DNA from 3 places in the Bariatricus sp. HCP28S3_D3 genome. Region 1 is predicted to be linked to each of the others. Evidence: riboswitches for the same ligand, from Rfam matches in the RefSeq annotation. Region 1 holds a riboswitch; each other region holds the start of a gene.
What was found. Region 1 has a riboswitch for cobalamin ahead of ACTNB3_RS04855 (ABC transporter substrate-binding protein). Riboswitches for the same ligand answer to the same signal wherever they lie in the genome.

Region 1 (7,781 bases):
TGCTATATAAAAGGATTGCGATGCCACCCGTACACCGCAATCCTTTTTCTCTTTCACATTTTTACAGAGGACAACGCAATAATCATCACCGTCGTTTGCACACGGCTTAAGTACTACGAATGGATTGCATTACAGCTGATGCGCTCTTCTTCAGACCACGCACTGTAAGTCTCATCCTCACCATACGCGCGCACTCTGACCGTCGCACACTCAACACCGTTTTCCGTCTTTTGTTTCGGACATTCTGTGATAAAGTCATCACTTCCTTCTTTCACACTGAGATAAGCATTTGATGTCTCATAAGTCTTTTTGGTTCCATCCGGTTTGGTAATCTCCACTTTGTAAGAAGTCGCACCTTCTACTTCTCCCCATTCAATCTTGAGGAATGAATATGTGCCATATATTTTCCCTTTATGGCGATACGTAGTTGAAGTCAACTCCGGTTTGTCCAGAATCATCTTTTCAATCTGCTTCTTTACAGCCTGATTGACAGCTTCCTTCACACTGTCGGATAACTCAACATGGATCTGCGGAATCTTTGGCATACTGATAGAATATTTGGGTGTCGCGGCAAATACCGGCAATGAAGAACTTGCACATAAAACGAGTGCAGTTACAAATGATACCATTTTTTTCATAATTTTTTACCTTCCTTTTCTTTAGATGTGAGGAATGAGCCTGCCATACCGGCAATCAATATGGTAATGATGTGATTATTTGTGTAATTATCGAACAATTACGACTGATTATTGTTTCAAAACTGGTAAATTTTGAAGCTCTTAAAAAAGAGCCAGAACGCTTTTGAAAACAAAATACATGATAAGCACATGTATCCATGATAATAAATTGATAGTAATAATAGATTTTTGTCCTTGAAAGATATAACAACTGTCTGATTAGGTCAATTCCTTAAATATCCATGACGATCACCCTCCTTCGTATAAATCTGACGTTCCGTGAGCATATCACATTTCCATAAATCATATTCATGCTCCAATCCTCTTGTCATGCAGAAGTGTCGGTTTCAGATAATAACTCCTCGTCTTCCGCCACCTCTTTCGGACAAGTATTATTATAACAGATGTTTCGTTCCCTGTCATTGAAGTTGTAGTTTAATTTTACATGTTCATTTTACATGTTCATTTTTCCACCGCATTATTTCAGTTCCATCCAGATCTTTCCAAACAAATTCATCCTGCTCCAGAATCATATATCCATGATGGCTTTCCTCTTTCGGAATGGAAACGGAACCCGGATTCATATAAACATACTCCTCATGCTGCGTGCATTTCGGCACATGAGTGTGTCCATTCAGAAGGATATCTCCTTTCTGAATCGGAGGCAAATTCTTTTCGTTATAAACGTGTCCATGTGTCGCATAGATCGTCGTTTTTCCATCGCATACAATACAATAATCCGCCAGAACCGGGAACTTCAGCACCATCTGATCTACTTCTGTATCACAGTTTCCTCTCACGCAGAGAATCTGATTCTTCCGCGCGTTCAACAGTTCTATAACTGCCTTCGGTGCATAATCTCTCGGCAGATCATTTCGCGGCCCATGATACAGGACATCGCCGAGAAGCAATAACTTCCCCGCCTTTTCTCTGTCATATGCCTCCAGCATTTTTTTACAATAATATTCCGACCCGTGAATGTCGGATGCGATCATCCATTTCATTTTTCTTTCCTCATCTTTCTGTCTTTTTTCCACTAAACCAATTCCAACAGAATCCTGTTTTAATACTCGATCCCGCGCCGGGCATAAATTCCCTGATCGAATGGGTGCTTTCTTTTTGTAATCTCAGAGATATAATCCGCCAGTTCCAGAAGCTCCGGTTCCGGATTTCTTCCGGTCAGAACGACCTCCAAGCCTTTCGGCCGTTCTTTCAGAAACGTTACAGCCGCTTCGTGGTCGATCATTCCGTATTGATAAGCCGCCATAAACTCATCCATGACCAGCATATCATAAGGCTCTTCCTGTATTTTCCGAATTGCGTCATCCCACAGCTTCGCATAGGCGCTTCGTGCCTCTTCCTGCTCTTTTGCGTCAAGCGTCTTAAAGAAACCGAAGCTTTTTGTCATATGCATCACTTCGATTTCCGGTATGAGATCCAGAATCCGCAGTTCTCCAGAATTCTCATTTTTCAGAAAACGTACGAACAGCACCTTAAGTCCACAGCCAGCCGCACGGACGGCAAGTCCTGTTGCCGCTGTCGTTTTCCCTTTTCCGTCTCCGCAATAAATATGAATCATTCCACTTTCCATCCACCGCTCCCTTCCTTCCATTCACAGATTTTGCCACTCTTTTTGGCAGCATGCAGAAGTTCTGCTATCCGCTGGTTTCCCTCTCCGATCGTAACGCCTGCGTTGATAACGTACTGGCAGGAATCGATCGTTGCTTTTGCCTCCTGATATGCCTCATCACGGATACTGCAAAATGGTTCTTCTTCGATCACCTTTGCCGCAAGCCTTTTCGCCACATGATAGTCCACGTCATTGCGGTATAGTATTCCGGCAGCAAACGGAATATTTTCTTTCTGCAGTTTCCTGTATACCGGAATGCCTGTTCCGCAGGCGGAGATTACAAAAACACGCGGCTCTCCCTCCGGTCTCGGAAGCTCGACACTTCCAAAGCACGGGTCATAGGATCCGTTGTCGAGTCCGTAGAGTTCCCGGATTACTTCTTCTTTGAATACTTCTTCCGGTTTCCCATAGCAGAAAATCCGGTCACCCCTGACGCAGAGAATCCTATCCGATATTTTCTGTGCCAGATCGATCTCGTGAAGCGACATGACGACCGTGATTTTTTTCTCCTTTGCCAGTTTCCGGAGCATCGACAGAAGTTCGAGTTTATAATGAATATCCAGATAGGAAGTCGGTTCATCCAGGATCAGAACCTCCGGCTCCTGGCAGATCGCACGCGCAAGCATGATCCGCTGTCTCTGCCCGTCACTGATCGCCTGAAAGCTTTGATTTTCAAGCTCACGGACATGCACCGCTTCCATTGCCTCATCTACGATTTCTTTATCTTTCTTCGTGAGGATCCCCAGCCTTCCGGTATACGGATACCGACCGGTTTCCACCACATCGCGGCAGGTCATCAGTTCCGTCTTCATCCGCTCCGTCAGCACCACCGCCATTTTCCTGGCAAGAATAGCATTTTCCATAGCATCGATCCTCTCATCCGCAATGGAGACATTTCCTCCAAGCGTTTTGATCTGTCGGGTGATACTTTTTAAAATGGTCGATTTTCCAGCACCATTTGGACCGATCAGTGTTACGATCTCCCCTTTTTGAATCTCCGTGCAAATATCGCGGATCAGGGGTTTCCCATGATAGCCTACCGTCAGATCCTGCAGCTTTACATATGCATTTTCCATCATTCTCTTCCCTTCTGTCTGTGCAGCATCATAAAGATGACGACCGGTGCTCCGAAAATGGAAGTGACCGTACTGATATTGAGTTCCAGCGGTGCAAATGCCATCCGTGCAATAAGATCACACCCCATACAGAACACCGCTCCTCCCAGAAATGTTCCCGGGATCACGATCAGCGGTTTCGCCGTATTCAGCATCCTCTTTACCAGAAACGGAACCGCGATCCCAACAAAAGAAACCGGTCCGGCAAATGCGGTCACACAGCCCGACAGCATACTGGAGAGCAGGATCAGAAGCACACGAAAAACTCGGATATTGACTCCTGCGCTTCTCGCATAGGCTTCGCCAAGCTGGTACGCACCGATTGGCTTGGAATAGAGGAAGGTAATCACAACGGTGACAGCAATCAATACAAAAGCAACCTTCACGTTGCTCCAGCTCATCCCGGAAAAGCTTCCCTGAGACCAGCCGTGCAAATTCACGATATCCGAGTCCTCCGCAAATGTAACCACAAAATCCGTAACCGCCGAACAGATATAGCCGATCATGATTCCGGCCACCAGAAGGGTTGCCATATGATTGATCTTTCTTGACATCAGAAGGATGAATCCGGTCGCAATCAGTGAACCTATAAATGCCGCTATAATGAGCGTATACGAAGAGACTCTGCTGAAGTACTTCAGAAATACGATCATCGTCAGGGCGACCACCATTTTCGCGCCCGAGGAAATGCCAAGCACAAAGGGGCCTGCAATCGGATTGGCAAAAAAAGTCTGAAGCAGGAACCCGGACAGAGAAAGGGCACCTCCGAGAAGGGCTGCCATCAGAACTCTTGGCAGACGAATTTTCCAGATGATTCTGTAATTCGCATCCTGCTTTGCCTGTCCGAATAGAATATTCAAAATCTCAGAAACAGAAATATGTACGTTTCCCGTATTAATATTCAGCACAATAATCACACAAAATGCAGCCAGAAGTCCGGCAAACACCAGCAAATACCGGATCCGTCTTCTCATCTCTTCCATTCGTACCGGCTTATTCTTCCTTTTCTCCATTGTTCCTCACTTTCTCATATCCTGATATCGTCATGACACTTTATATAAAAATGTCATCTCCTCCGTTTTTCCATCGGTAAGCATCAGATGAATGTCTGTAATCAGATTTCCGACAATGTCTGTCGCCTGATACAGGTACTTTCCGGTACACCACACATTTCCTTCCTGCACCGCTTTAAAATCTGCAAACAGCTCACTTTTCGCCAGAAGATCCTCCATCGATTCCACCGGATTATCGATCGATGAATTGTAGATCAGATAGTCCGCGTCGGCTGCAGATGCAAAGAATTCTTCCATAGAAATGCTGATCGACGCACTGTTATTTTCCGTATTTTCAAGATCATCGAAAACATAACGTCCACCCGCAATCTCGATCATTTTCGGAATGTAATCTTCGGACTTTCTGACCACGACGGTTCCATCGGTACTCACATAGAAAAAGGCAACCGTCTGCTCTGTATTTTCAAAGTCCTTCAGTTCTTCGATTACTTTGGACTGTTCCTTGAAAAATGTCTCTGCCTGTTCTTCTTTGTCCAGCATCGCGGCATAGACCTTGATCCACTCCGTTCTTCCAAGCGGATGCGTCTCATAACTGGACCGGTCGATAAATACCGGAATCTCAAGCATCTCAAGCATCTCCTGCACCTTCGGAGTATGCAGGATCATCGTGGATTCAATAGCCAGATCACATTCCTCATCGATCAGGAGTTCATAATCCGGCTCACTGTATTTTCCGGCATAAAGGATGGCGCCATCTTCCATAGCCTGCACCGCATTTTCAATGTACCAGCCGGATTTTTGTGTCCCGCTCAGGCGAATCGCATCCAATGCATCAAGCGAATCAAATAATGCCATCACCGATGTTGCCGCAAGATAAATACGGTCCAGCGGCTGATGTAAAATCACGATGTCTTCTTCCAGATCCGACGGAATATTCCTGCCCTCCGGAACAAGAAGATAGTCTTCCCCGTCCCGGATCCGGATCAGCTTATATCCATCCTGATAATAATATACCCCGAACCCTTTTGCATAATCAAGTTCCATCGCAGATTCATAAGTAAGTCCCTTGATTTCCATTGGTCCCGGCGTTTCTTTCGCCTCTTCCCGCTGTGGTTCAGATGTCATCTTATTTTCTTCCGTTTCCGGCATCGTTTTCTCTTCCGAACCACATCCCGGAATTCCGAAAATCAGTACCGCAATCAGTATCATACACAGGAACCGTGCTGCTCTCTTTTTCATCGTATCCCTCTTTCCACTTTCGATCCGATCCGCAAAGCACAAATTTCCCATTCAAAAAAGCCCGCTTTTCCTGTACGAAAGCAGACTTCCCCCTGAAATATTCTGCAAATCTATGCTTTCATCGGAAGCTATTCACATTCTTCTCAGCAGGTCTCCTGACTTACAGCTCATCGCCCGGTTATGCCTTCTCGCGCTGGATACGCAATGACTTATCTATAACCTCGCTCCCTGTTTACAGTGGCCGGACCGCTCAGGATTTGCACCTGATTCCCTTTTAACCCGGCAGATCTGAATCATCTGCCCGGCACTGAAAAGCCCAATATAGAACACCCTCACTATAACATATCCCCGCCTGTATGGCAACCGCATTTTTCCTTTGAAATCCTTTCGAAATCCATTGCCTTTTATCCGGTAGATATAATATAATAAGCAGGACACTGTCACTTGTTACCACATAACAAAGGAGAATCGAAAATGAGCATTTTAAATGTTGAACATCTTTCCCACGGCTTCGGTGACCGCGCCATTTTTCATGATGTGTCCTTCCGTCTTCTGAAAGGCGAACACATTGGACTTGTCGGAGCCAACGGAGAAGGGAAATCTACTTTTTTTAATATTGTTACAGGAAAACTCCAGCCGGACGAAGGGAAAATCGAATGGGCAAAAAATGTCCGTGTCGGTTATCTCGATCAGCACACTGTACTTGAAAAGGGCATGACGATCCGCGAAGTGCTGAAATCCGCCTTTTCCTGGCTTTTTGAACTGGAAACGAAGATGAACGAGATCTGTGACCGCCTCGGGGACGTGGATGAAGATACTATGATGACACTTATGGAAGAGCTTGGGACCATCCAGGACACACTGACCATGCACGATTTCTATGTGATCGATGCAAAGGTCGAAGAAGTCGCACGCGCGCTGGGGCTTCTGGATCTTGGACTGGACAAGGATGTCACCGACTTAAGCGGCGGCCAGCGCACCCGTATCCTGCTCGGCAAACTCCTTCTGGAAAAGCCGGACATCCTGCTTCTGGACGAGCCAACCAACTATCTGGACGAAGAGCATATCAACTGGCTGAAACGTTATCTCACCGAATATGAAAATGCGTTCGTCCTGATTTCCCATGACATTCCGTTTCTGAATGAAGTGGTGAACATCATTTATCATATGGAAAATCAGGAACTGAACCGCTACGTCGGAGATTATGACAATTTCCAGAAAATCTACGAAGTGAAGAAAGCCCAGCTTGAGGCTGCCTACAAGAAGCAGCAGCAGGAAATCAGCCAACTCAAGGATTTTGTGGCACGCAATAAAGCGCGCGTCTCCACCCGCAACATGGCCATGTCCCGTCAGAAAAAGCTGGATAAGATGGATGTCATAGAGCTCGCCGCCGAGCGTCCGAAGCCGGAATTCCATTTCCGCCTCGGCCGGACACCGGGTAAATACATCTTTGAGACCAAAGATTTCGTCATCGGTTACGACGAACCCCTTTCACGGCCTCTGAACCTCACGCTGGAGCGTGGCCAGAAAATTGCGCTGACCGGTGCAAACGGAATCGGAAAGACTACGCTGATCAAGAGTATTCTCGGTCTGGTTCCTCCGCTTTCCGGTAAATGTGAGCTGGGCGAGAATCTGCTGACCGGCTATTTTGAACAGGAGGCAGACCACAACAACCGAACCACCTGCATCGATGAGATCTGGGAAGAATTCCCTTCCTACACTCAGTATGAAGTACGCTCCGCGCTCGCCAAATGCGGACTTACGACCAAACACATCGAAAGCCAGATTCGCGTCTTGAGCGGCGGGGAACAGGCAAAAGTGCGCCTGTGCAAGATCCTGAACAAAGAAACCAATGTGCTGATGCTGGACGAACCTACCAATCATCTGGATGTAGATGCCAAGGATTCACTGAAAAAGGCACTTCAGGAATACCGCGGGACCCTGCTCCTCATCTGCCATGAGCCGGAATTCTACCAGGATATTGTAAATGCGGTGTGGGACTGCTCCAAATGGACGACAAAGATTGTGTAATTGTTATTCACACAAAAACAATTTCAGGGGTTGACTGATATTATGTTATCAATCACCCCCTGTTCTTATCCCCGTA
Region 2 (7,781 bases), on a different contig from region 1:
GAAAGTACGTATCATGCGGAGGTATCCGGAAATTGGGAAATTTACGCTCAAGGTGTATTACGAGAAGGACCCGGAGGTCAGGGCGGATATCCAGAAAAGCATCGCAAAATATGCCGATTTTAAACAGAATGTCAAACAACTGAACTTTGACTCCAGTCAGTTTGTCCCCGGCATAGACATCGAAATGATGTATAACGATATGTACTGGGCTTCGGAAGGATATATCTGGGAAAAGATTCAGGATGAGAAGTACGATGTGGACATGATGGAGCGGGATTTCCTGAAAATGGTGGATTTCTGGAAATCTATTTATTTACGAAAAGAGGGGGAACACGATGAAGGCAATTGAAACAACGGATCTGACCAAATATTATGGTAAAGCAAGAGGGATTATTAAGTTGAATCTGTCGGTAGAAGAAGGAGAGTTTTTCGGATTTATCGGACCGAACGGGGCGGGGAAGTCTACCACGATCCGAACGCTTCTGGGACTGATCCATCCGACTTCGGGGCAGGCTAAAATACTGGGAATGGATATAGGGAAGGATAGAAATCAGATTCTGTCTGAAGTGGGATACTTGCCTTCGGAAGCAGTATTTTATCAGGGGATGAAGGTCAAAGATATTTTGAAGTTGTCTGCGGATCTGAGGAAGACAGACTGTGCGAAAGCATCGGCAGAATTATGTGACCGGCTGCAGCTTGATACGAGCCGGAAAGTGGAAGAGCTGTCTTTCGGGAACAGGAAAAAAGTTGCGATCGTTGCGGCGCTGCAGCATAATCCGAAGTTATTGATTCTCGATGAACCGACCAGTGGTCTGGATCCGCTCATGCAGAGGGAATTCTTCTCTGTCTTGAGAGAGAAAAATGAACAGGGTACAACCATTTTCCTGTCCAGCCATGTGCTGTCAGAGATTCAGAGAAATTGTACGAGAGCGGCAATTATTCGGGAAGGACGTATGATTGCCTGCGACAGTGTGGAAGCATTGTCCCGCACCAATGCAAAACGCATCACGATTCATGGAGCAATCTCACTTCAGGGATTGGATGGTGTACGTGATCTTCAGGAAACAGACGGCGTATCTAGTTTTCTTTATAGTGGAGATATCAAACGACTTCTCCAGATACTTGCAGGCAGTGATATCACGGATCTTTCGGTCGCAGAGCCGGATCTGGAAGAAATATTTATGCATTACTATGAGGATGGAGGGGAGCAGTAATGACGTTAACAAAGCATGAATTAAAACAAGGCTGGAAAGCACTTGCGATATGGACGGTGTCGATCGCTTTTTTTATTGTAATCTGTGTGCTGCTGTATCCTGAAATGAAAGGTGAAATGGAAGGTGTCAGCGACATATTCGCTTCCATGGGAGCATTTACAGCAGCTTTTGGCATGGATCGTTTGAATTTTGGTACTCTGATCGGATTCTATTCTGTTGAGTGTGGAAATATTCTGGGATTAGGCGGAGCATTTTTTGCCTCTTTTGTTGCAGTCGGGGTTCTGGCAAAGGAAGAAAAAGAAAGAACCGCAGAATTTCTGCTTACACATCCGGTCAGCAGAAGCCGGGTTGTCAGTGAAAAGCTGATTTCTGTTCTTATTCAGATCGTGATTCTGAATGCGATCATCTTTGCGCTGTCGGTTGCTTCCATTAAAGGAATCGGAGAAGAGATCATGTGGAAAGAAATTTCGCTGATCCATCTTGCATTTTCCCTGGTGCAGCTGGAACTGGCAGGTATATGCTTTGGAATTTCAGCATTTATCAGAAAAAGCGGAATCGGAATCGGACTGGGAATTGCGACTGCGATGTATTTCCTGAATATTGTGGCTAATATTTCCGAAAGCGCAGAATTCTTAAAATATATCACACCATTTGGCTATGCCGAGAGCGCGGACATTGTGGAAAATGGCTGTCTGGATGGGAAAATGATTTTGATCGGGATGGCTGTGGCTGTCATTTGTGTTGTTCTGGGATATTGGAAATATTGCAGGAAGGATATTCAATAGACACAATTTGTGATATGATAATGGAAGAAATATATTTTGGAGGTTATCATGAAAAAACAAGGTGTGTTCAAAGAGATGGCTATCCTTACAGGTGCAGTTGCGATCATCGCAGCAGCAGTATTTTTCTTCCTGATTCCGAGCCATACAGCGGTCAGCAGTATTTCAGGTCTGGCTATCGTGTTATCGAATTTTATCCCGCTTTCGATTTCAGCGATTACAATGATTCTGAATGTAGGATTGCTGATCATCGGATTTATCCTGTGCGGGCCGGAATTCGGATATAAGACCGTGTATACATCCATCATGCTTCCGGTATTTATGGGGATTCTGGAAGCGCTTCTGCCAAATAATCAGTCGCTGACCGGAGATCAGGCACTTGATGTACTCGCCTATATCCTGCTGGTGAGTGTGGGACTCAGTATTTTGTTTAACCGCAATGCGTCATCAGGAGGACTGGACATTGTTGCGAAAATCATGAACAAATTCCTGCATATGGAGTTGGGGAAGGCGATGTCCCTTGCCGGAATGTGTGTGGCACTTTCTGCTGCATTTGTTTATGACTCAAAGACGGTTGTACTGAGTGTGATCGGTACGTATTTTAACGGGATCGTGGTGGATTACTTTATTTTCGGGCAGAACGAAAAGAAAAGAGTGTGCATTGTATCCCAGAAGGAAGAATTGGTGCGGGATTTTATTCTGAACGATCTGCACAGCGGTGCAACGATCTATGAAGCGATTGGGGCGTATACGCTTGAAAAGCGCCGGGAGATCATTGCAATTGTAGACAAACATGAATATCAGAAGCTGATGAGATTCATGAATGAAAAGGATCCGGATGCATTTATGACGGTGTATTCGGTACATGACATGAGATATAAACCGAAAGTGTATTGAGAAATCAAAGCCAGTGATTTGTGTGAATCCACATTTCACCGGCTTTTGTTTTTTAATCCAAAATCTATTTTCTTTTCAAAATTATATTGCACATATGAAATAAATATGATATCATTTTGATATCAAAATAAAGGAGGGGAAACTCATGAAGGAAATCACATTAAACAATAGGAAGAACGGAATGCCGGTACTGCTTCTGACCATTGCTCTGTATGTACTCGCAACGTTAGGACTGATCTTTGGAATCGAATACGAATACTGGATCCTTGTGGTCCTTTGCAGTATCTGGCTGGCACTTGGCTGGATTTTGTTTTTAGGTCTTAAGACACTGAAACCACAGGAAGCGCTTGTGCTTACTCTTTTCGGAAATTATGTCGGTACGCTGAAAGAGCCTGGTTTCTATTTTGTGAATCCGTTCTGTGTAGGTGTGAATCCGGCTGCGAAGACAAAGCTGAACCAGAGCGGAGACGTGGACAGCCAGTCCAAGAGGTCTGTAATTTTCACACAGCCACAGGCAGGACAGGCTGCGGAGACGGTGAATAAGAAGATCTCTCTGAAGGTTATGACACTGAATAACAACCGTCAGAAGATCAATGACTGCCTCGGCAACCCGGTGGAGATCGGAATTGCCGTTACATGGCGGGTAGTGGACACAGCAAAAGCAGTTTTTAATGTAGACAACTATAAGGAATACCTTTCTCTGCAGTGCGATAGTGCGCTCCGTAATATTGTGCGGCTATATCCTTACGATGTATCTCCGAATGTAGATACCACAGGAGACGGTGTCGCGGATGAAGGAAGCCTTCGCGGTTCCAGCGAAGTGGTTGCGGCAAGAATTAAAGAAGAGATCCAGGGCAGAGTGGAGGAAGCAGGCCTTGCGATCATCGAAGCGCGTATCACTTATCTGGCATATGCTCCGGAGATTGCGGCAGTCATGCTTCAGCGACAGCAGGCTTCTGCGATCATCGATGCGAGAAAAATGATCGTTGACGGAGCCGTGGGCATGGTGGAGATGGCACTTGAAAGGCTGGAAGAGAAGGATACAATAGCATTAGACGATGAAAGAAAAGCTGCGATGGTATCTAATCTGCTGGTTGTGCTTTGTGGAAATCATGATGCACAGCCGATAGTAAATACAGGAAGTCTTTACTAATATGGCAGAAACGAAAAAACAGATACCGCTTCGGGTATCACCAAAACTGTACGATGCCCTCGCAGCCTGGGCTGAAGATGATTTCCGTTCACTGAACGGGCAGATTGAATTTTTACTGACTGAATGTGTGAAGCAGCATCGAAAGGATGGCAAATATATTTCGAAGGAATTGCATGTGCGTCCACAGATCGATCTTCCGGAGAAAGAAGAATAATACATAAAAAGGCGGTGATGAGCCGTCTTTTTATGTTATGTGCAGGAGTTGTCGCCCGGAGTGGTCCGGCCGAAATAGATGAACATGCAGCGATTGAATTTGGAATCGGGGAAAACGAAGAAGCAGGCTTTACATTTCAGGCGGGTTGTGATAAGGTATGTTCGTCAGGTTCAGACAGCATTAGCTGTCTGATTAAAAGGGAAACAGGTGGAAGTCCTGTACGAACTCGTCACTGTAAACGGGGAGTGCAAGGCCAGGAATGTCACTGAGCAATTGGGAAGGCGGCCTTGGATCTGGATCCGTAAGTCAGGAGACCTGCCTGCAAAAAACGGAGTGGGAAGAACCCACAGGCCACGAGTAACTGGTCGCAACCGATAAGAGTCATATTCCACATTCTCATCATCAGGCACCGGTGAAAGACTGGCTGTTTTGGAGAGAGTGCTGTTTGCGTATGTTATTATGAAGTGTGCCTTTTACCGGCGATATGGGAAAGGCACCTCTTTTTTGTTGTACGCATTATCGGGAGAACGACAAAATAAGAAGGAGGAGATTCAGAATGAGGAAAAGATTACTCACAATTCTACTGGCCGTTTCCGTAATCAGCACATTAACAATAGCAGGATGTTCTGGTGGAAATGGGGAAGAAAAAGAGGAGACCAAAGAAACAGAAGATGATCAGAAAGCAGCGAATGAGGTGGCAGATTTGATAGACGCAATCTATGTTCAGGAAAGAAACGATCAGACGGATGAAGCGTGTAAGGCTGCAAAAGAAGCATGGGATGAACTGACGGATGAGCAGAAGGAACTGGTAGAAGGAGAAAATGCGGACCCGGATTATTTTGGAAAAGATACCGGAGACGCATCCGCCGACGATTCAAGGAACCAGGATGGAATCGGAGAAAATGAACTTCTGGCAGTCAGCTTCGGAACATCTTACAATGACAGCCGCGTGGAAGATATTAAAGGAATAGAAGATGCCCTGCAGGAGGCATATCCTGACTGGTCCGTAAGAAGAGCATTTACATCGCAGATTATCATCAATCACATACAGGCGAGAGACGGAGAATGTATTGACAATATGGATCAGGCTCTGGAGCGTGCAGTGAAAAATAATGTGAAGAATCTGATCGTACAGCCGACCCACTTGATGCATGGAGCAGAATATGATGAACTGGTCAAAGCAGTGGAGCGTTACCAGGACAAATTTGAATCCGTAAAGTTTTCGGAACCGCTTCTGGGTGAAGTGGGAAGCGATGCTTCGGCAATCAATTCAGATAAAGAAGCTGTTGCAAAGGCAGTGACGGCACAGGCTGTTGAAACAGCAGGATATGACAGCCTCGATGCAGCGAAGGAAGATGGTACGGCATTTGTATTTATGGGACATGGCACCTCCCATACGGCAAAAGTTTCCTACAGCCAGATGCAGACACAGATGCAGGTACTCGGCTACGACAATGTATTTATCGGGACCGTCGAAGGGGAACCGGAAGAAACTTCCTGCGAGGCAATTATTGAAGCAGTAAAAAATGCGGGATATAAAAAGGTCATTCTCCGGCCGTTGATGGTTGTGGCGGGGGATCACGCAAATAATGATATGGCCGGAGAGGATGAAGATTCATGGAAGAGTCTGTTTGAAAATTCCGGATTTTTTGAACAAGTGGATGTGCAGATTGCAGGACTTGGTGGAATCGAGGCTATTCAGCAGATTTATGTTGATCACACTGCGGCAGTCATTGATAAATAATGGGAGGATCAGAAGTATGAAGAAGAAAATAGCAGCCATGCTTGGAATGGCAATACTGGCATCCGCGTTGATGCTCGGATGTGGAAAGAAAGAAGAAGCTGCAAAGACAGATACCGAGACACTTACGGAAGATACAGCTCAGAGTGAAGAAGCCGGGGAGGCTGAACTGGAAGACGGAATTTACAGTGCAGAATTCCAAACTGACAGCAGCATGTTTCATGTAAATGAAGCCTGTGACGGAAAAGGAACTCTGACGGTTAAGGATGGTCAGATGACGATTCACATTTCACTTACATCGAAAAATATTGTCAATCTCTATCCGGGACTTGCAGAGGCTGCCGTGAAAGAAGGAGCGGAGCTTCTGATTCCTACCGAAGATACGGTTACCTATAGTGATGGAACGACGGAAGAAGTGAATGGATTTGATGTTCCGGTTCCGGCGTTGGATGAAGAATTTGACCTTGCGCTGATTGGAACGAAAGGAAAATGGTATGATCATAAAGTCAGCGTATCGAATCCGGTTCGGGAAGAATAAAATGTCAGGGTACTGTTAAGTTACAGCGAAATCGTTGGTGGAACGGAGATCGAACCTGGAAGAAACAAATAATGTGAATAACCGGACGGTACAATTGGCAGGATGAACAAAATTGTAACGTCTGGTTTTTTATTATAAGGGAAAATAATTGATGATTGACAATATTGTTTTCAAAAAAGTGATATACTGGATAAAATAGGTTAATGGAGGGAGAAGAGATGAGAATATATGATATTTCGCAGGAAGTGTTCGGATGCAATGTATTTCCCGGAGATTCGGCTCCTGAAAAAGAGATCTTATCCGTGATAGCAAAGGATTCGCCATGCAATTTATCGGCATTTCGAATGTGTGTCCACAACGGAACACATGTGGATGCTCCATATCATTTTTTCCAGAAAGGAGGAACAATCAACCAGGTAAAACTGGAAAAATTTATCGGAAATGCCTATGTAACAGAACACACTTCTGGGAGCGGAAATTGTGTTGCTGGAAGGAATCTGTCTGGATAGGGTTCCCGAAGGATGCTATTTCCTGAATGCGACACCGATCAATCTGGGAGGCGGAGATGGGGCACCTTGCCGGGCGATACTGGTGGAATTGGACTGAGTTATTTTGAAAGAAGATAAGACTCCTGCCACGCGGTAAGTACGTCGAGGTGTATTTGAAAGTTACTTTATAAAAAGAATACGAAATTTACCCATTTTTGGATTTGTGTGCTATAATAATATAAGATTCTAAATATTACAAACAGTGAACAATTAGGATTTTTTATGGAGAGGTATAAAATGGCAAGAAAACAAACTACCAAAACTACAGTAAAGAAAAGTACACCGGCAAAAAGGACTGCCAAAAAGGCAACGGTTGAAGCTTCTTTGACAACGGAGCCGGGAGAAGAAATCGTGAAAGAAGAGATTGCTAAGGAAACTGAGAAACCGGAAGGGGCAGATGCAGTAAAGGCGGAAGCACCTGAAGAAAAGAAAACTACGAAGAGGGCAGCAGCAAAGAAAACGACTGCGATAAAGAAAACAACGACAAGAAAAACTACCAGAAAAAAAGCAAAACCTGCAGAAAAAGAGGCGGAAGAAGTGAAAGCTGAAGAGCCAAAGGCAGAGGAAGTAAAAGAAGAGAAACCGGAAGAAGTTAAGGCGGAAGCGGTAGTAGAAGTAAAAGAAGAACCGGTAGTAGAAGAAGCACCGGTGGAAGAAACCAAAGAAGAACCGGCAGCAGAAGAAGCACCGGTGG
Region 3 (7,781 bases), on a different contig from region 1:
ATTCAGGGAATCTACCGGACAAATGTATTACGATCTGGCCTTAACCAACAAAGAATCCTATATCATGTTTACCAACATGGTACATGGATGGTTTGCCGAATCGGACAGCAGTTACAATGATTTTGTAAAAGCAATGCTGTTAGATGATATCGAAGCCATGAACCATTACATGAATCAGGTTGCGCTCATTACTTTCAGCGCCTTTGATACCGGAAAACATCCTGCAAGGAAATCCGAACCCGAACGTTTCTATCACGGCTTTGTGTTAGGACTGATGGTGGATTTAGCTGATCAATACACAATTACTTCTAATCGTGAAAGTGGATTTGGCAGATATGATGTCCTTCTGGAACTCAAAACGGATGAATCCGATGCGATTATCATTGAATTCAAAGTAAGAAATCCGCAAAGGGAAAAATCGTTGCAGGATACTGCGCAAAATGCTTTGCTGCAGATTGAAGAAAAACAATACGCAGAGGCTCTGATCGCCAAAGGGATCCCGGCAGAGCGGATCCGCAAATATGGCTTTGCATTTGAAGGGAAAACCGTCCTGATTGAAAAGCTATCATGATTCTCACAATCACATAATACAGGCAGCCCCCTCTCCGTTATTCGGTAAGAAATAATCGAATATACGAAGAGGGTTTTATATGTTCATTTATCTCCTTATTTACTATTCTCATTCTTATGCATCCCAAAATAGAATATTACATTTAGAACAATTCCAAACATAGTAGCAGCCGGTGCGGCAAAACCGATTTTTGTTAAGCTTGCGTTGGGCTGAATACTCATATAATATGCCAACGGAAGACGTACAAGCAGTGTCTGCACTAACCCCTGTATCATCACCCAAAGCGTTTTGTCATGCCCATTGAAATAGCCTACCATGCTGAACAGAATCGCAGTGACTATCGTTTCCAAAGCAAATCCTTTTAAATAGTCAAACCCATTTTGAACGACCGCCGCGTCCGTGGTAAAGATTCCGGTCAAAAGGTCTCCCCTAAACAGTATGAATATAAATACGAAACAACCGATTGTCAAACCGATGCCAATGCCTGTAAACATTGCTTTTTTGGCACGTTTTTCATTCCCTGCACCCACATTCTGCGAAACAAAAGATGCCATCGACTGCATCAGCGAACTTGGTATCAGCAATGCAAAATTTACAATCTTGCATGCTACGCCATATCCTGAAGACGCCTCTAAGCCCAGTCTGTTGACAAATGCACAAAGAGCAAGAAATGACATCTGTGTGAGACACTCCTGAAGTGCAAGCGGAAATCCGATCTTAAGTGCCCGCCTGCATTGACTGTTTACACAAAAATCTTCTTTCGAAATCTTAAATGGCAGTTCCTTTTTAACAAGCAGGAACAATGCAAAAACAACACTGATCGCCTGTGCAGAAACCGTTGCAATCGCTGCACCCGCAGCATCCAGATGAAATCCTGCCACCAGTACCAGGTCACCTATAACATTAACCACACATGCTACTGCCACAAAAATCAAAGGTGATCTGCTGTCTCCAAGTCCTCTGAAAATTGCAGCCAGAACATTATAAGCAACAATAAAAAATATACCCGCCCCACAGATACGCACATACACAGAAGTTAATCCAATTGCCTCCTCAGGCGCCTGCATAAGCAATGAAATCGGACGCGAGAAGCATACCATTAGAACAAAAAGCACTGCTGATATAATAGCAAATACGATTGTTGCTCCTCCGACCAAAGAGCCGATCTGCTCCTCTTTCTTTTCGCCTATGAACCTTGCGATTAGAACAGTAATTCCCATCGCAAGCTGTACAATAATAAACGTAACAAGATTCAGCACCTGACTTCCTGTAGATACTGCTGAAAGCCCCGAAGTAGTCCCGAACCTCCCCACCACCATCAAGTCTACCGCCCCGTAAGCCGCTTGTAAAATAAGTGCTCCCAGTATCGGTATCATAAAAGTGATTAATTTTTTAATAATACTCCCCTGCGTAAAATCCGAATTGGAATTATTCAAGATGAATCCTCCTTTCACACATAACCTGATACAATTTCTTTATAGTAGAAATCATACAATCAGCCTCTTCTTCTGAAATATGGTCTAAATACTTCGACAGTTCACTATAATACCTTCTATCGTATTTATCAGACAGTTTTTCTCCTTCTTCTGTAATAGAAATATAAGTGATACGTCCATCTTCTTCCGATGAAGATTTAGCAAGATAACCTTTTGCCACCATTTCCTTAACCGTTCTGGTAACTCCCGGTCTCGGAAGGTTCAGTTCCTCGCTGACATCCGAAATTTTCACTTTTCTATTTTGAGCTTCCAGTTTATGAATCGTATCCAAAAACTGGATATAAGAAGGTGCTACCCCATCCGGTAATTCAGGAAGCATATCCCGGATTCTTTTTGCCATATAACAGGCATCCATCATTCTTTTTATTTTTTCAGTTTCCATAAACCCTCTCTTTATTGCCGCTATTAGTTACCATTGGTAATTATATGGTGTAGTTCTTTTATTGTCAAGTCAAATTCTGTACTTATTCTATTCTTCTCTTTTTTGCACTAAATCCGGTTGTACCATTCTTTTCCTATCCACCGGTACTATTCAATATGTTTGCCATTTCCATTCAGTCATTTTCGCTATTCATCAACACTATACAGGCAACCCAATAAAAAGAAAAACACCGAAGCATGATAGCCATTTTCATACCTCGGCGTTTTTCTAGCCTATACATCCATACATTACTTCCGATTGGCGATTTAGCAAAGCGCTCCCCCTAATGCTCTGCAGGCCTCCAAAGCTTCCTCATTCGGTGCTTCATTGCAAATCACACTCTCGCATGCAAGCACTGCTCCGGCGCTGCCGCAGGCATCTTCCCAACTTCGCATCCATTCACCGTCGCCCCATCCGTAAGAACCGAATAAAGCAACTTTTTTCCCACCAAGTGCTCCTTCGCAGGCATCCCACATCGGCTGGAATTCTGTTTCCTCCAACACCTCCGCTCCCATAGCCGGGCACCCGAATGCAATCGCATCATATTGCTTTACCATAGAAGCACCAAACTCCGACGCTGCAAATAATGCGGCTTCTGCTGCTTTTTCCTTAATTCCTTCCATTACGGCGTATGCCATCTGTTCGGTATTGCCGGTTCCACTCCAAAAAACAACTGCAATTTTACTCATATTGTATACCAACCTTTCTTAGTTTCTATCATCAAACAGCTACTGTGAGCCGTTCAATACTTTTGCCGTTTGCCCATTGAGAGCAATATACGTCTGTACATTTTTTATAGCGTGCAAATTGTTTTTTTGCACTTTTTTCATCTCCATATACTTTCCAGCATCCTACAAATTTATAACCTTCGGCATGATTTTCGTTAAATCCACGCACATCCTCGGGCGGATATCCCAGAAACAGTCCGATTTCATGCGGGAAATCCCCCGACTCCTGCAAACGTCTGCTTAACCGTACCACACATTTGTCACAGTCCCCGGTGGAATATCCACATGCTCTCAGAATTTCCCCTGCCTCTTCTACAGCCAGATCATTTTCCAATTTGTCAGGACGATAAAGGTAGATCAGTACCCGCTGTTCACATACCTGAATCGGGATCACCCGTATTCCCTTCGGTGCAAGTCGTTTGTTCAATGATCGCACTGCCAGAATCAACTCTTTTTTATCCGAACACGGACAGTTGAACAAGTTGCCGGTCTTTAACCCTGCCAATGTGGGTGAACAATGACGGACAATCATTTCATCAGACATACTGCTTCCTCCTGTTTGATATTATCATCTAAAATATTATTGAGCGCCGACATAGAACTGGTATGTGACCGCACCACCTTTACATCAAGTCCTTTTGTTTCATTCAACGCATTTCGCACCATTTTGTGTGATACTGTGCTGGTAAATAATACCATCAGATCGGGACATCCGATTCCTTTCAAACTGCTTTTCTGTTTTGGAAATACTTTCGCATCACACTGATATTCCTGGCATAGATCCTTGTACTGACGAACCATGCATTCATTTCCTCCGATAATCACTACGCTCATTTTATGTATCTCCTTTCTTTTGTTAGCTTTGCCTAACATCGGGTTTTAAAGAAAACGCCATGTAGGCGTTTCTTTGTCTTAATTTGTATAGCCATTCAGTACGGATATAAACATTTAAGTTAGCTTTTACTAACTATTTATATATTATCTGTTTCTGTTCCCATTGTCAATCCATATTCTCGTATTGATTATTTTTCTCATTTCTGTTGCAGGATCATCTGTTTACTGACCGATCGCAGTTGCAGTATGTGCAATATAAATTTCCCGAATCTTAGCGATTCCTCCAAGATCTGCGAGGTGTGTCGGCTGAACGACCAGATTCTTTACACCATTTGCGACAGTGCGCTCCAGTGCCTGATCCATATTATCAATGCATTCTCCGTCTCTGGCCTGAATATGATTGATAATGATCTGCGCGGTAAAGGCTCTTCTTACACTGTTCATCCGTCTCATCCGTTCTTTGCTGTATGTAGATTGCATCAATTCAGCGCTGCCACCTCATCCGCAGCCTTCTGATCCTCGTTTTCTGTACTTTCTTCCTCGTCGTTTTCTACTGTTGTTTCCGCATTTTCATCGCTTTTTCCGGAACATCCTGACAGAACCAGGGTGCCAACCAGCGAAACAGCTCCATTATGATCGGTTGCGACCAGTTACTCGTGATCTGTGGGTCCTTCCCCACTCCGTTTTTCAATAGGCAGGTCTCCTGGCTTACGGATCTTAATCCAAAGCCGCCTTCCCAATTGCTCAGTGACATAAATGGCCTTGCACTCCCCGCTCACAGTGACGAGTTTGTACAGGATTTGCACCTGTTTCCCTTTTTATCGGACAACCGGTAATTGTCTGAACCTATCGAGCTTAACATATCATATTCTGCAAAAAATATAAAGACTCCGGAAATAGAAATATCTTACAGAAGGGAAAGCAGGAGCAAGGGTACTGATGAGTATCCCCTTGCTCCTGCTCTTTGCGCTCACCTTATATTCCTTTGCTACTATTTATTCTTCTTCTCCTTCGCCAGTAATGCTGCCCCCAGCGCGCCGGCATATCGTCCGTTTTCGGTAGGTTCCACCGTCTTTCTGATTTTCGCAGAAAGGATTCTGGTAAAATATGTACTGTGACTCAACCCTCCTGTCAGAATAATCTTATCTGACAGTGCCTTCTTCTGGCTCAACTGTGCCACCTTAGATGCTACGGAATCAACGACCCCCGCCGCAATATCTTCACGATTTTTCCCGACACCGATATAATTGATGACTTCGGACTCTGCAAATACGGTGCAAAGAGAACTGATTGGTAAGACTGTTCCGCTTTCAGCCATATCAAAAAGCTCCTGAAGCGTGATTCCGAGACGATTTGCCATAATTTCCAAAAACTTTCCGGTCCCGGCGGAACATTTATCATTCATCAGGAAATCCTGCACGGTTCCGTTCTCGACCAGGATTACTTTGGTATCCTGTCCGCCCACATCAATAATCGTACAATTATCTCCTGCCATCTGTCTTCCGCCTCTTGCATGACATGTTATTTCGGTAATCACATAATCTGCAAAATCTACAGCAATTCTTCCATATCCGGTCGCTGCAACTTTTGTCTCATCAGACATGACATCCACTCCTTCTGCAAGAAGTTTCTCCTTGATAAGTAAGGTGGTCTCCTTGCTGCTCCATCCTGTAGGCAGTACAAATTGAAGCTCCTTATCCCCGATCACAGCAACTTTGGATGCTGTGGATCCGATATCTATTCCAACGTAATTCATATTCCTACCTCTTCTAACAATATTGATCTCTGTGTGGATTCAGATCCATTTCCACTTCGGTGATTTTCAAGATCTCTATATCATGTTCACGAATACACTGCCGGATCACCTCAAGATCTTCTTCTTTCACCATTAGTGAAATACCGCAGCATTTACTCGCACTTCTGGGGGTCGGAGCAATCACTGCCCAAACCCCCAGTTTTTTTAATTCTTTATAGAGACGCATTCCATTATCATGATTGGGAAACAATACATAATGCTGTATTTTCTGCATAGCTCTATGTTCCTCACATTTTTTAATTATTCAGCATTTCCACAAATGCACTGACTCTGGTACGAAGCTGCTGTGCATCACTGTCTGTATAATCTGTCTCAATTCCAAGAACCGGAATACCTGCTTCTTTCATCGCACGTTCTACAAAGTAGCCTTCTGTATCGTACAGATTACAGAATTTCAGATTCACATCAATGATACCGTCAACCTTGTACTCTTTCGCAAGACGTAAAATGTCATCAATTCTTGCGTGATTCGGCGTGAAGCAAGCACAGTTGATATTCATATACCGCTCAGAAAGAGCCATGATCTGGTCTTCCAGCGTTTCTTTTGTCTCATCCACATAGTTCTCGAAGTAGCGTGTTCCCGTACACATTTCTTCACATACCACAACCGCTCCGCTTGTCTCTACGATATTATGAAGCTTCCAGTTCGGAATTGCAAGCGGTGTTCCAGTCAGCATGATACGTTTCGTACCTGCGGGAACGACGCTGACACCATCCTTGATACGCTGTTCAAGCTCATCACAGAGCTTATTCGTCATCTGGGTAAATCTTGCCGGATCATCATAGAAAGCAATCTGGGAAATCACAAGCGCATCTGTACCGCTGATCGGAAGTGTCTCGCTCTTACGGCATTCATACAGTCTTGCGAGTGCTTTTCTCTTGTTATTGATCAGCTTAATGCTATCAGCCAGTTTTTCAGCCGTTACTTTATTTCCGGTAAATTCTTCTACCTTGTCTTTCAGAGCCGTAATTTCTTCTGCCCATGCTTTGACATCTTTTGCCCGCTTCATCTGCGGAAGATCCATAACATATACCGGAACGTCTTCAGAAAGAATTTCCCAAGCCTTTTTCTTACCGTCGCAGGTTGTCTCCCCGATATACATATCTGCGATTCGGAAGAATGGACAGGTACGATCCAGTCTTGCTCCAACAGATGCTTTGATCAGCGGACAGGTATTGGTCGGAAGCACTCGTTCGCCTCCCGGTACCCAGAACTGAGATCCCCCACACAGTCCTGTTGCAATTGCATCCGCTGCGAAAATAATCTCATCCGGAACATAGATACAGAAAGTTCCGAATACTTTCCCGCCCTTTTTCTGATGCTCAATCAGTTCCGCCGGTCTGATTCCGTGAATATCCGCTACAACCATGTTATAGTAATCCATTCCCTCCGGTCTGTTCTCCTGTGATAAAAACACATCCCCGAATGCCTGTGGAAGTACCGCACACAACTGGTCATGCAGTTCCAGATTCATCCCCAGTTCTTCCCACATTTTGCGATTATCAGCCATTTTGCTTGTCCTCCTTAATAAAATTATTTCTCAATAAAACTCTAACTATAGAGTATCATTTTTTGGGAGTACAGGCAATTTCATTCCCTGATTTATCCATTGATATTTATAATGCACATCACTATATATAGTTATCATCTATATGTGTCACTTTATAAGATTTTTAGGATACCTTCTACACAACGATCAATTTCCGAAAACGTATTGCTGGCACTAAATGCAAATCGGACCGTTCCCTGCGGAAAGGTATGGAGAGACTGATGAGCTGCCGGCGCACAGTGGAGCCCGACTCTTGTCATCACACCGCATTCCTGTTCCAGTTCAAATGCCGCAACCGCATTATCGATTGTCAGGAAATCCAGCGAGACAACCGCCACTCTGTCTTGCACATCTTTTCTTCCTAC

Region 2: another riboswitch for cobalamin. It lies ahead of ACTNB3_RS00680 (sirohydrochlorin cobaltochelatase); the one in region 1 lies ahead of ACTNB3_RS04855 (ABC transporter substrate-binding protein).
Region 3: another riboswitch for cobalamin. It lies ahead of ACTNB3_RS16255 (sirohydrochlorin cobaltochelatase); the one in region 1 lies ahead of ACTNB3_RS04855 (ABC transporter substrate-binding protein).

What each region holds. Positions count from the first base shown of each region.
Region 1 is NZ_JBQHTK010000004.1:50,638-58,418, reverse strand. Features, by position in the region: gene ACTNB3_RS04880 (hypothetical protein) at 114-638, opposite strand; gene yfcE (phosphodiesterase) at 1,127-1,681, opposite strand; gene ACTNB3_RS04870 (cob(I)yrinic acid a,c-diamide adenosyltransferase) at 1,741-2,268, opposite strand; gene ACTNB3_RS04865 (ABC transporter ATP-binding protein) at 2,253-3,383, opposite strand; gene ACTNB3_RS04860 (FecCD family ABC transporter permease) at 3,383-4,435, opposite strand; gene ACTNB3_RS04855 (ABC transporter substrate-binding protein) at 4,466-5,674, opposite strand; cobalamin riboswitch at 5,803-6,001, opposite strand; gene ACTNB3_RS04850 (ABC-F family ATP-binding cassette domain-containing protein) at 6,149-7,705, shown strand; gene cobK (precorrin-6A reductase) at 7,758-7,781, opposite strand, start outside.
Region 2 is NZ_JBQHTK010000001.1:147,921-155,701, reverse strand. Features, by position in the region: gene ACTNB3_RS00710 (TetR/AcrR family transcriptional regulator) at 1-349, shown strand, start outside; gene ACTNB3_RS00705 (ATP-binding cassette domain-containing protein) at 336-1,214, shown strand; gene ACTNB3_RS00700 (ABC transporter permease subunit) at 1,214-1,999, shown strand; gene ACTNB3_RS00695 (YitT family protein) at 2,048-2,893, shown strand; gene ACTNB3_RS00690 (SPFH domain-containing protein) at 3,039-4,046, shown strand; gene ACTNB3_RS00685 (PTS ascorbate transporter subunit IIC) at 4,048-4,260, shown strand; cobalamin riboswitch at 4,410-4,597, shown strand; gene ACTNB3_RS00680 (sirohydrochlorin cobaltochelatase) at 4,817-6,004, shown strand; gene ACTNB3_RS00675 (hypothetical protein) at 6,021-6,539, shown strand; gene ACTNB3_RS00670 (cyclase family protein) at 6,758-7,048, shown strand; gene ACTNB3_RS00665 (hypothetical protein) at 7,020-7,145, shown strand; gene ACTNB3_RS00660 (glycogen/starch synthase) at 7,325-7,781, shown strand, end outside.
Region 3 is NZ_JBQHTK010000042.1:8,704-16,484, reverse strand. Features, by position in the region: partial or broken gene ACTNB3_RS16285 (AAA family ATPase) at 1-571, shown strand, start outside; gene ACTNB3_RS16280 (MATE family efflux transporter) at 667-2,007, opposite strand; gene ACTNB3_RS16275 (MarR family winged helix-turn-helix transcriptional regulator) at 2,000-2,449, opposite strand; gene ACTNB3_RS16270 (flavodoxin) at 2,755-3,177, opposite strand; gene ACTNB3_RS16265 (DUF3793 family protein) at 3,209-3,760, opposite strand; gene ACTNB3_RS16260 (DUF2325 domain-containing protein) at 3,745-4,050, opposite strand; partial or broken gene ACTNB3_RS16255 (sirohydrochlorin cobaltochelatase) at 4,345-4,488, opposite strand; cobalamin riboswitch at 4,727-4,915, opposite strand; gene ACTNB3_RS16250 (acyl-CoA dehydratase activase) at 5,042-5,806, opposite strand; gene ACTNB3_RS16245 (DUF3343 domain-containing protein) at 5,820-6,080, opposite strand; gene ACTNB3_RS16240 (double-cubane-cluster-containing anaerobic reductase) at 6,103-7,377, opposite strand; gene ACTNB3_RS16235 (aminotransferase class V-fold PLP-dependent enzyme) at 7,530-7,781, opposite strand, start outside.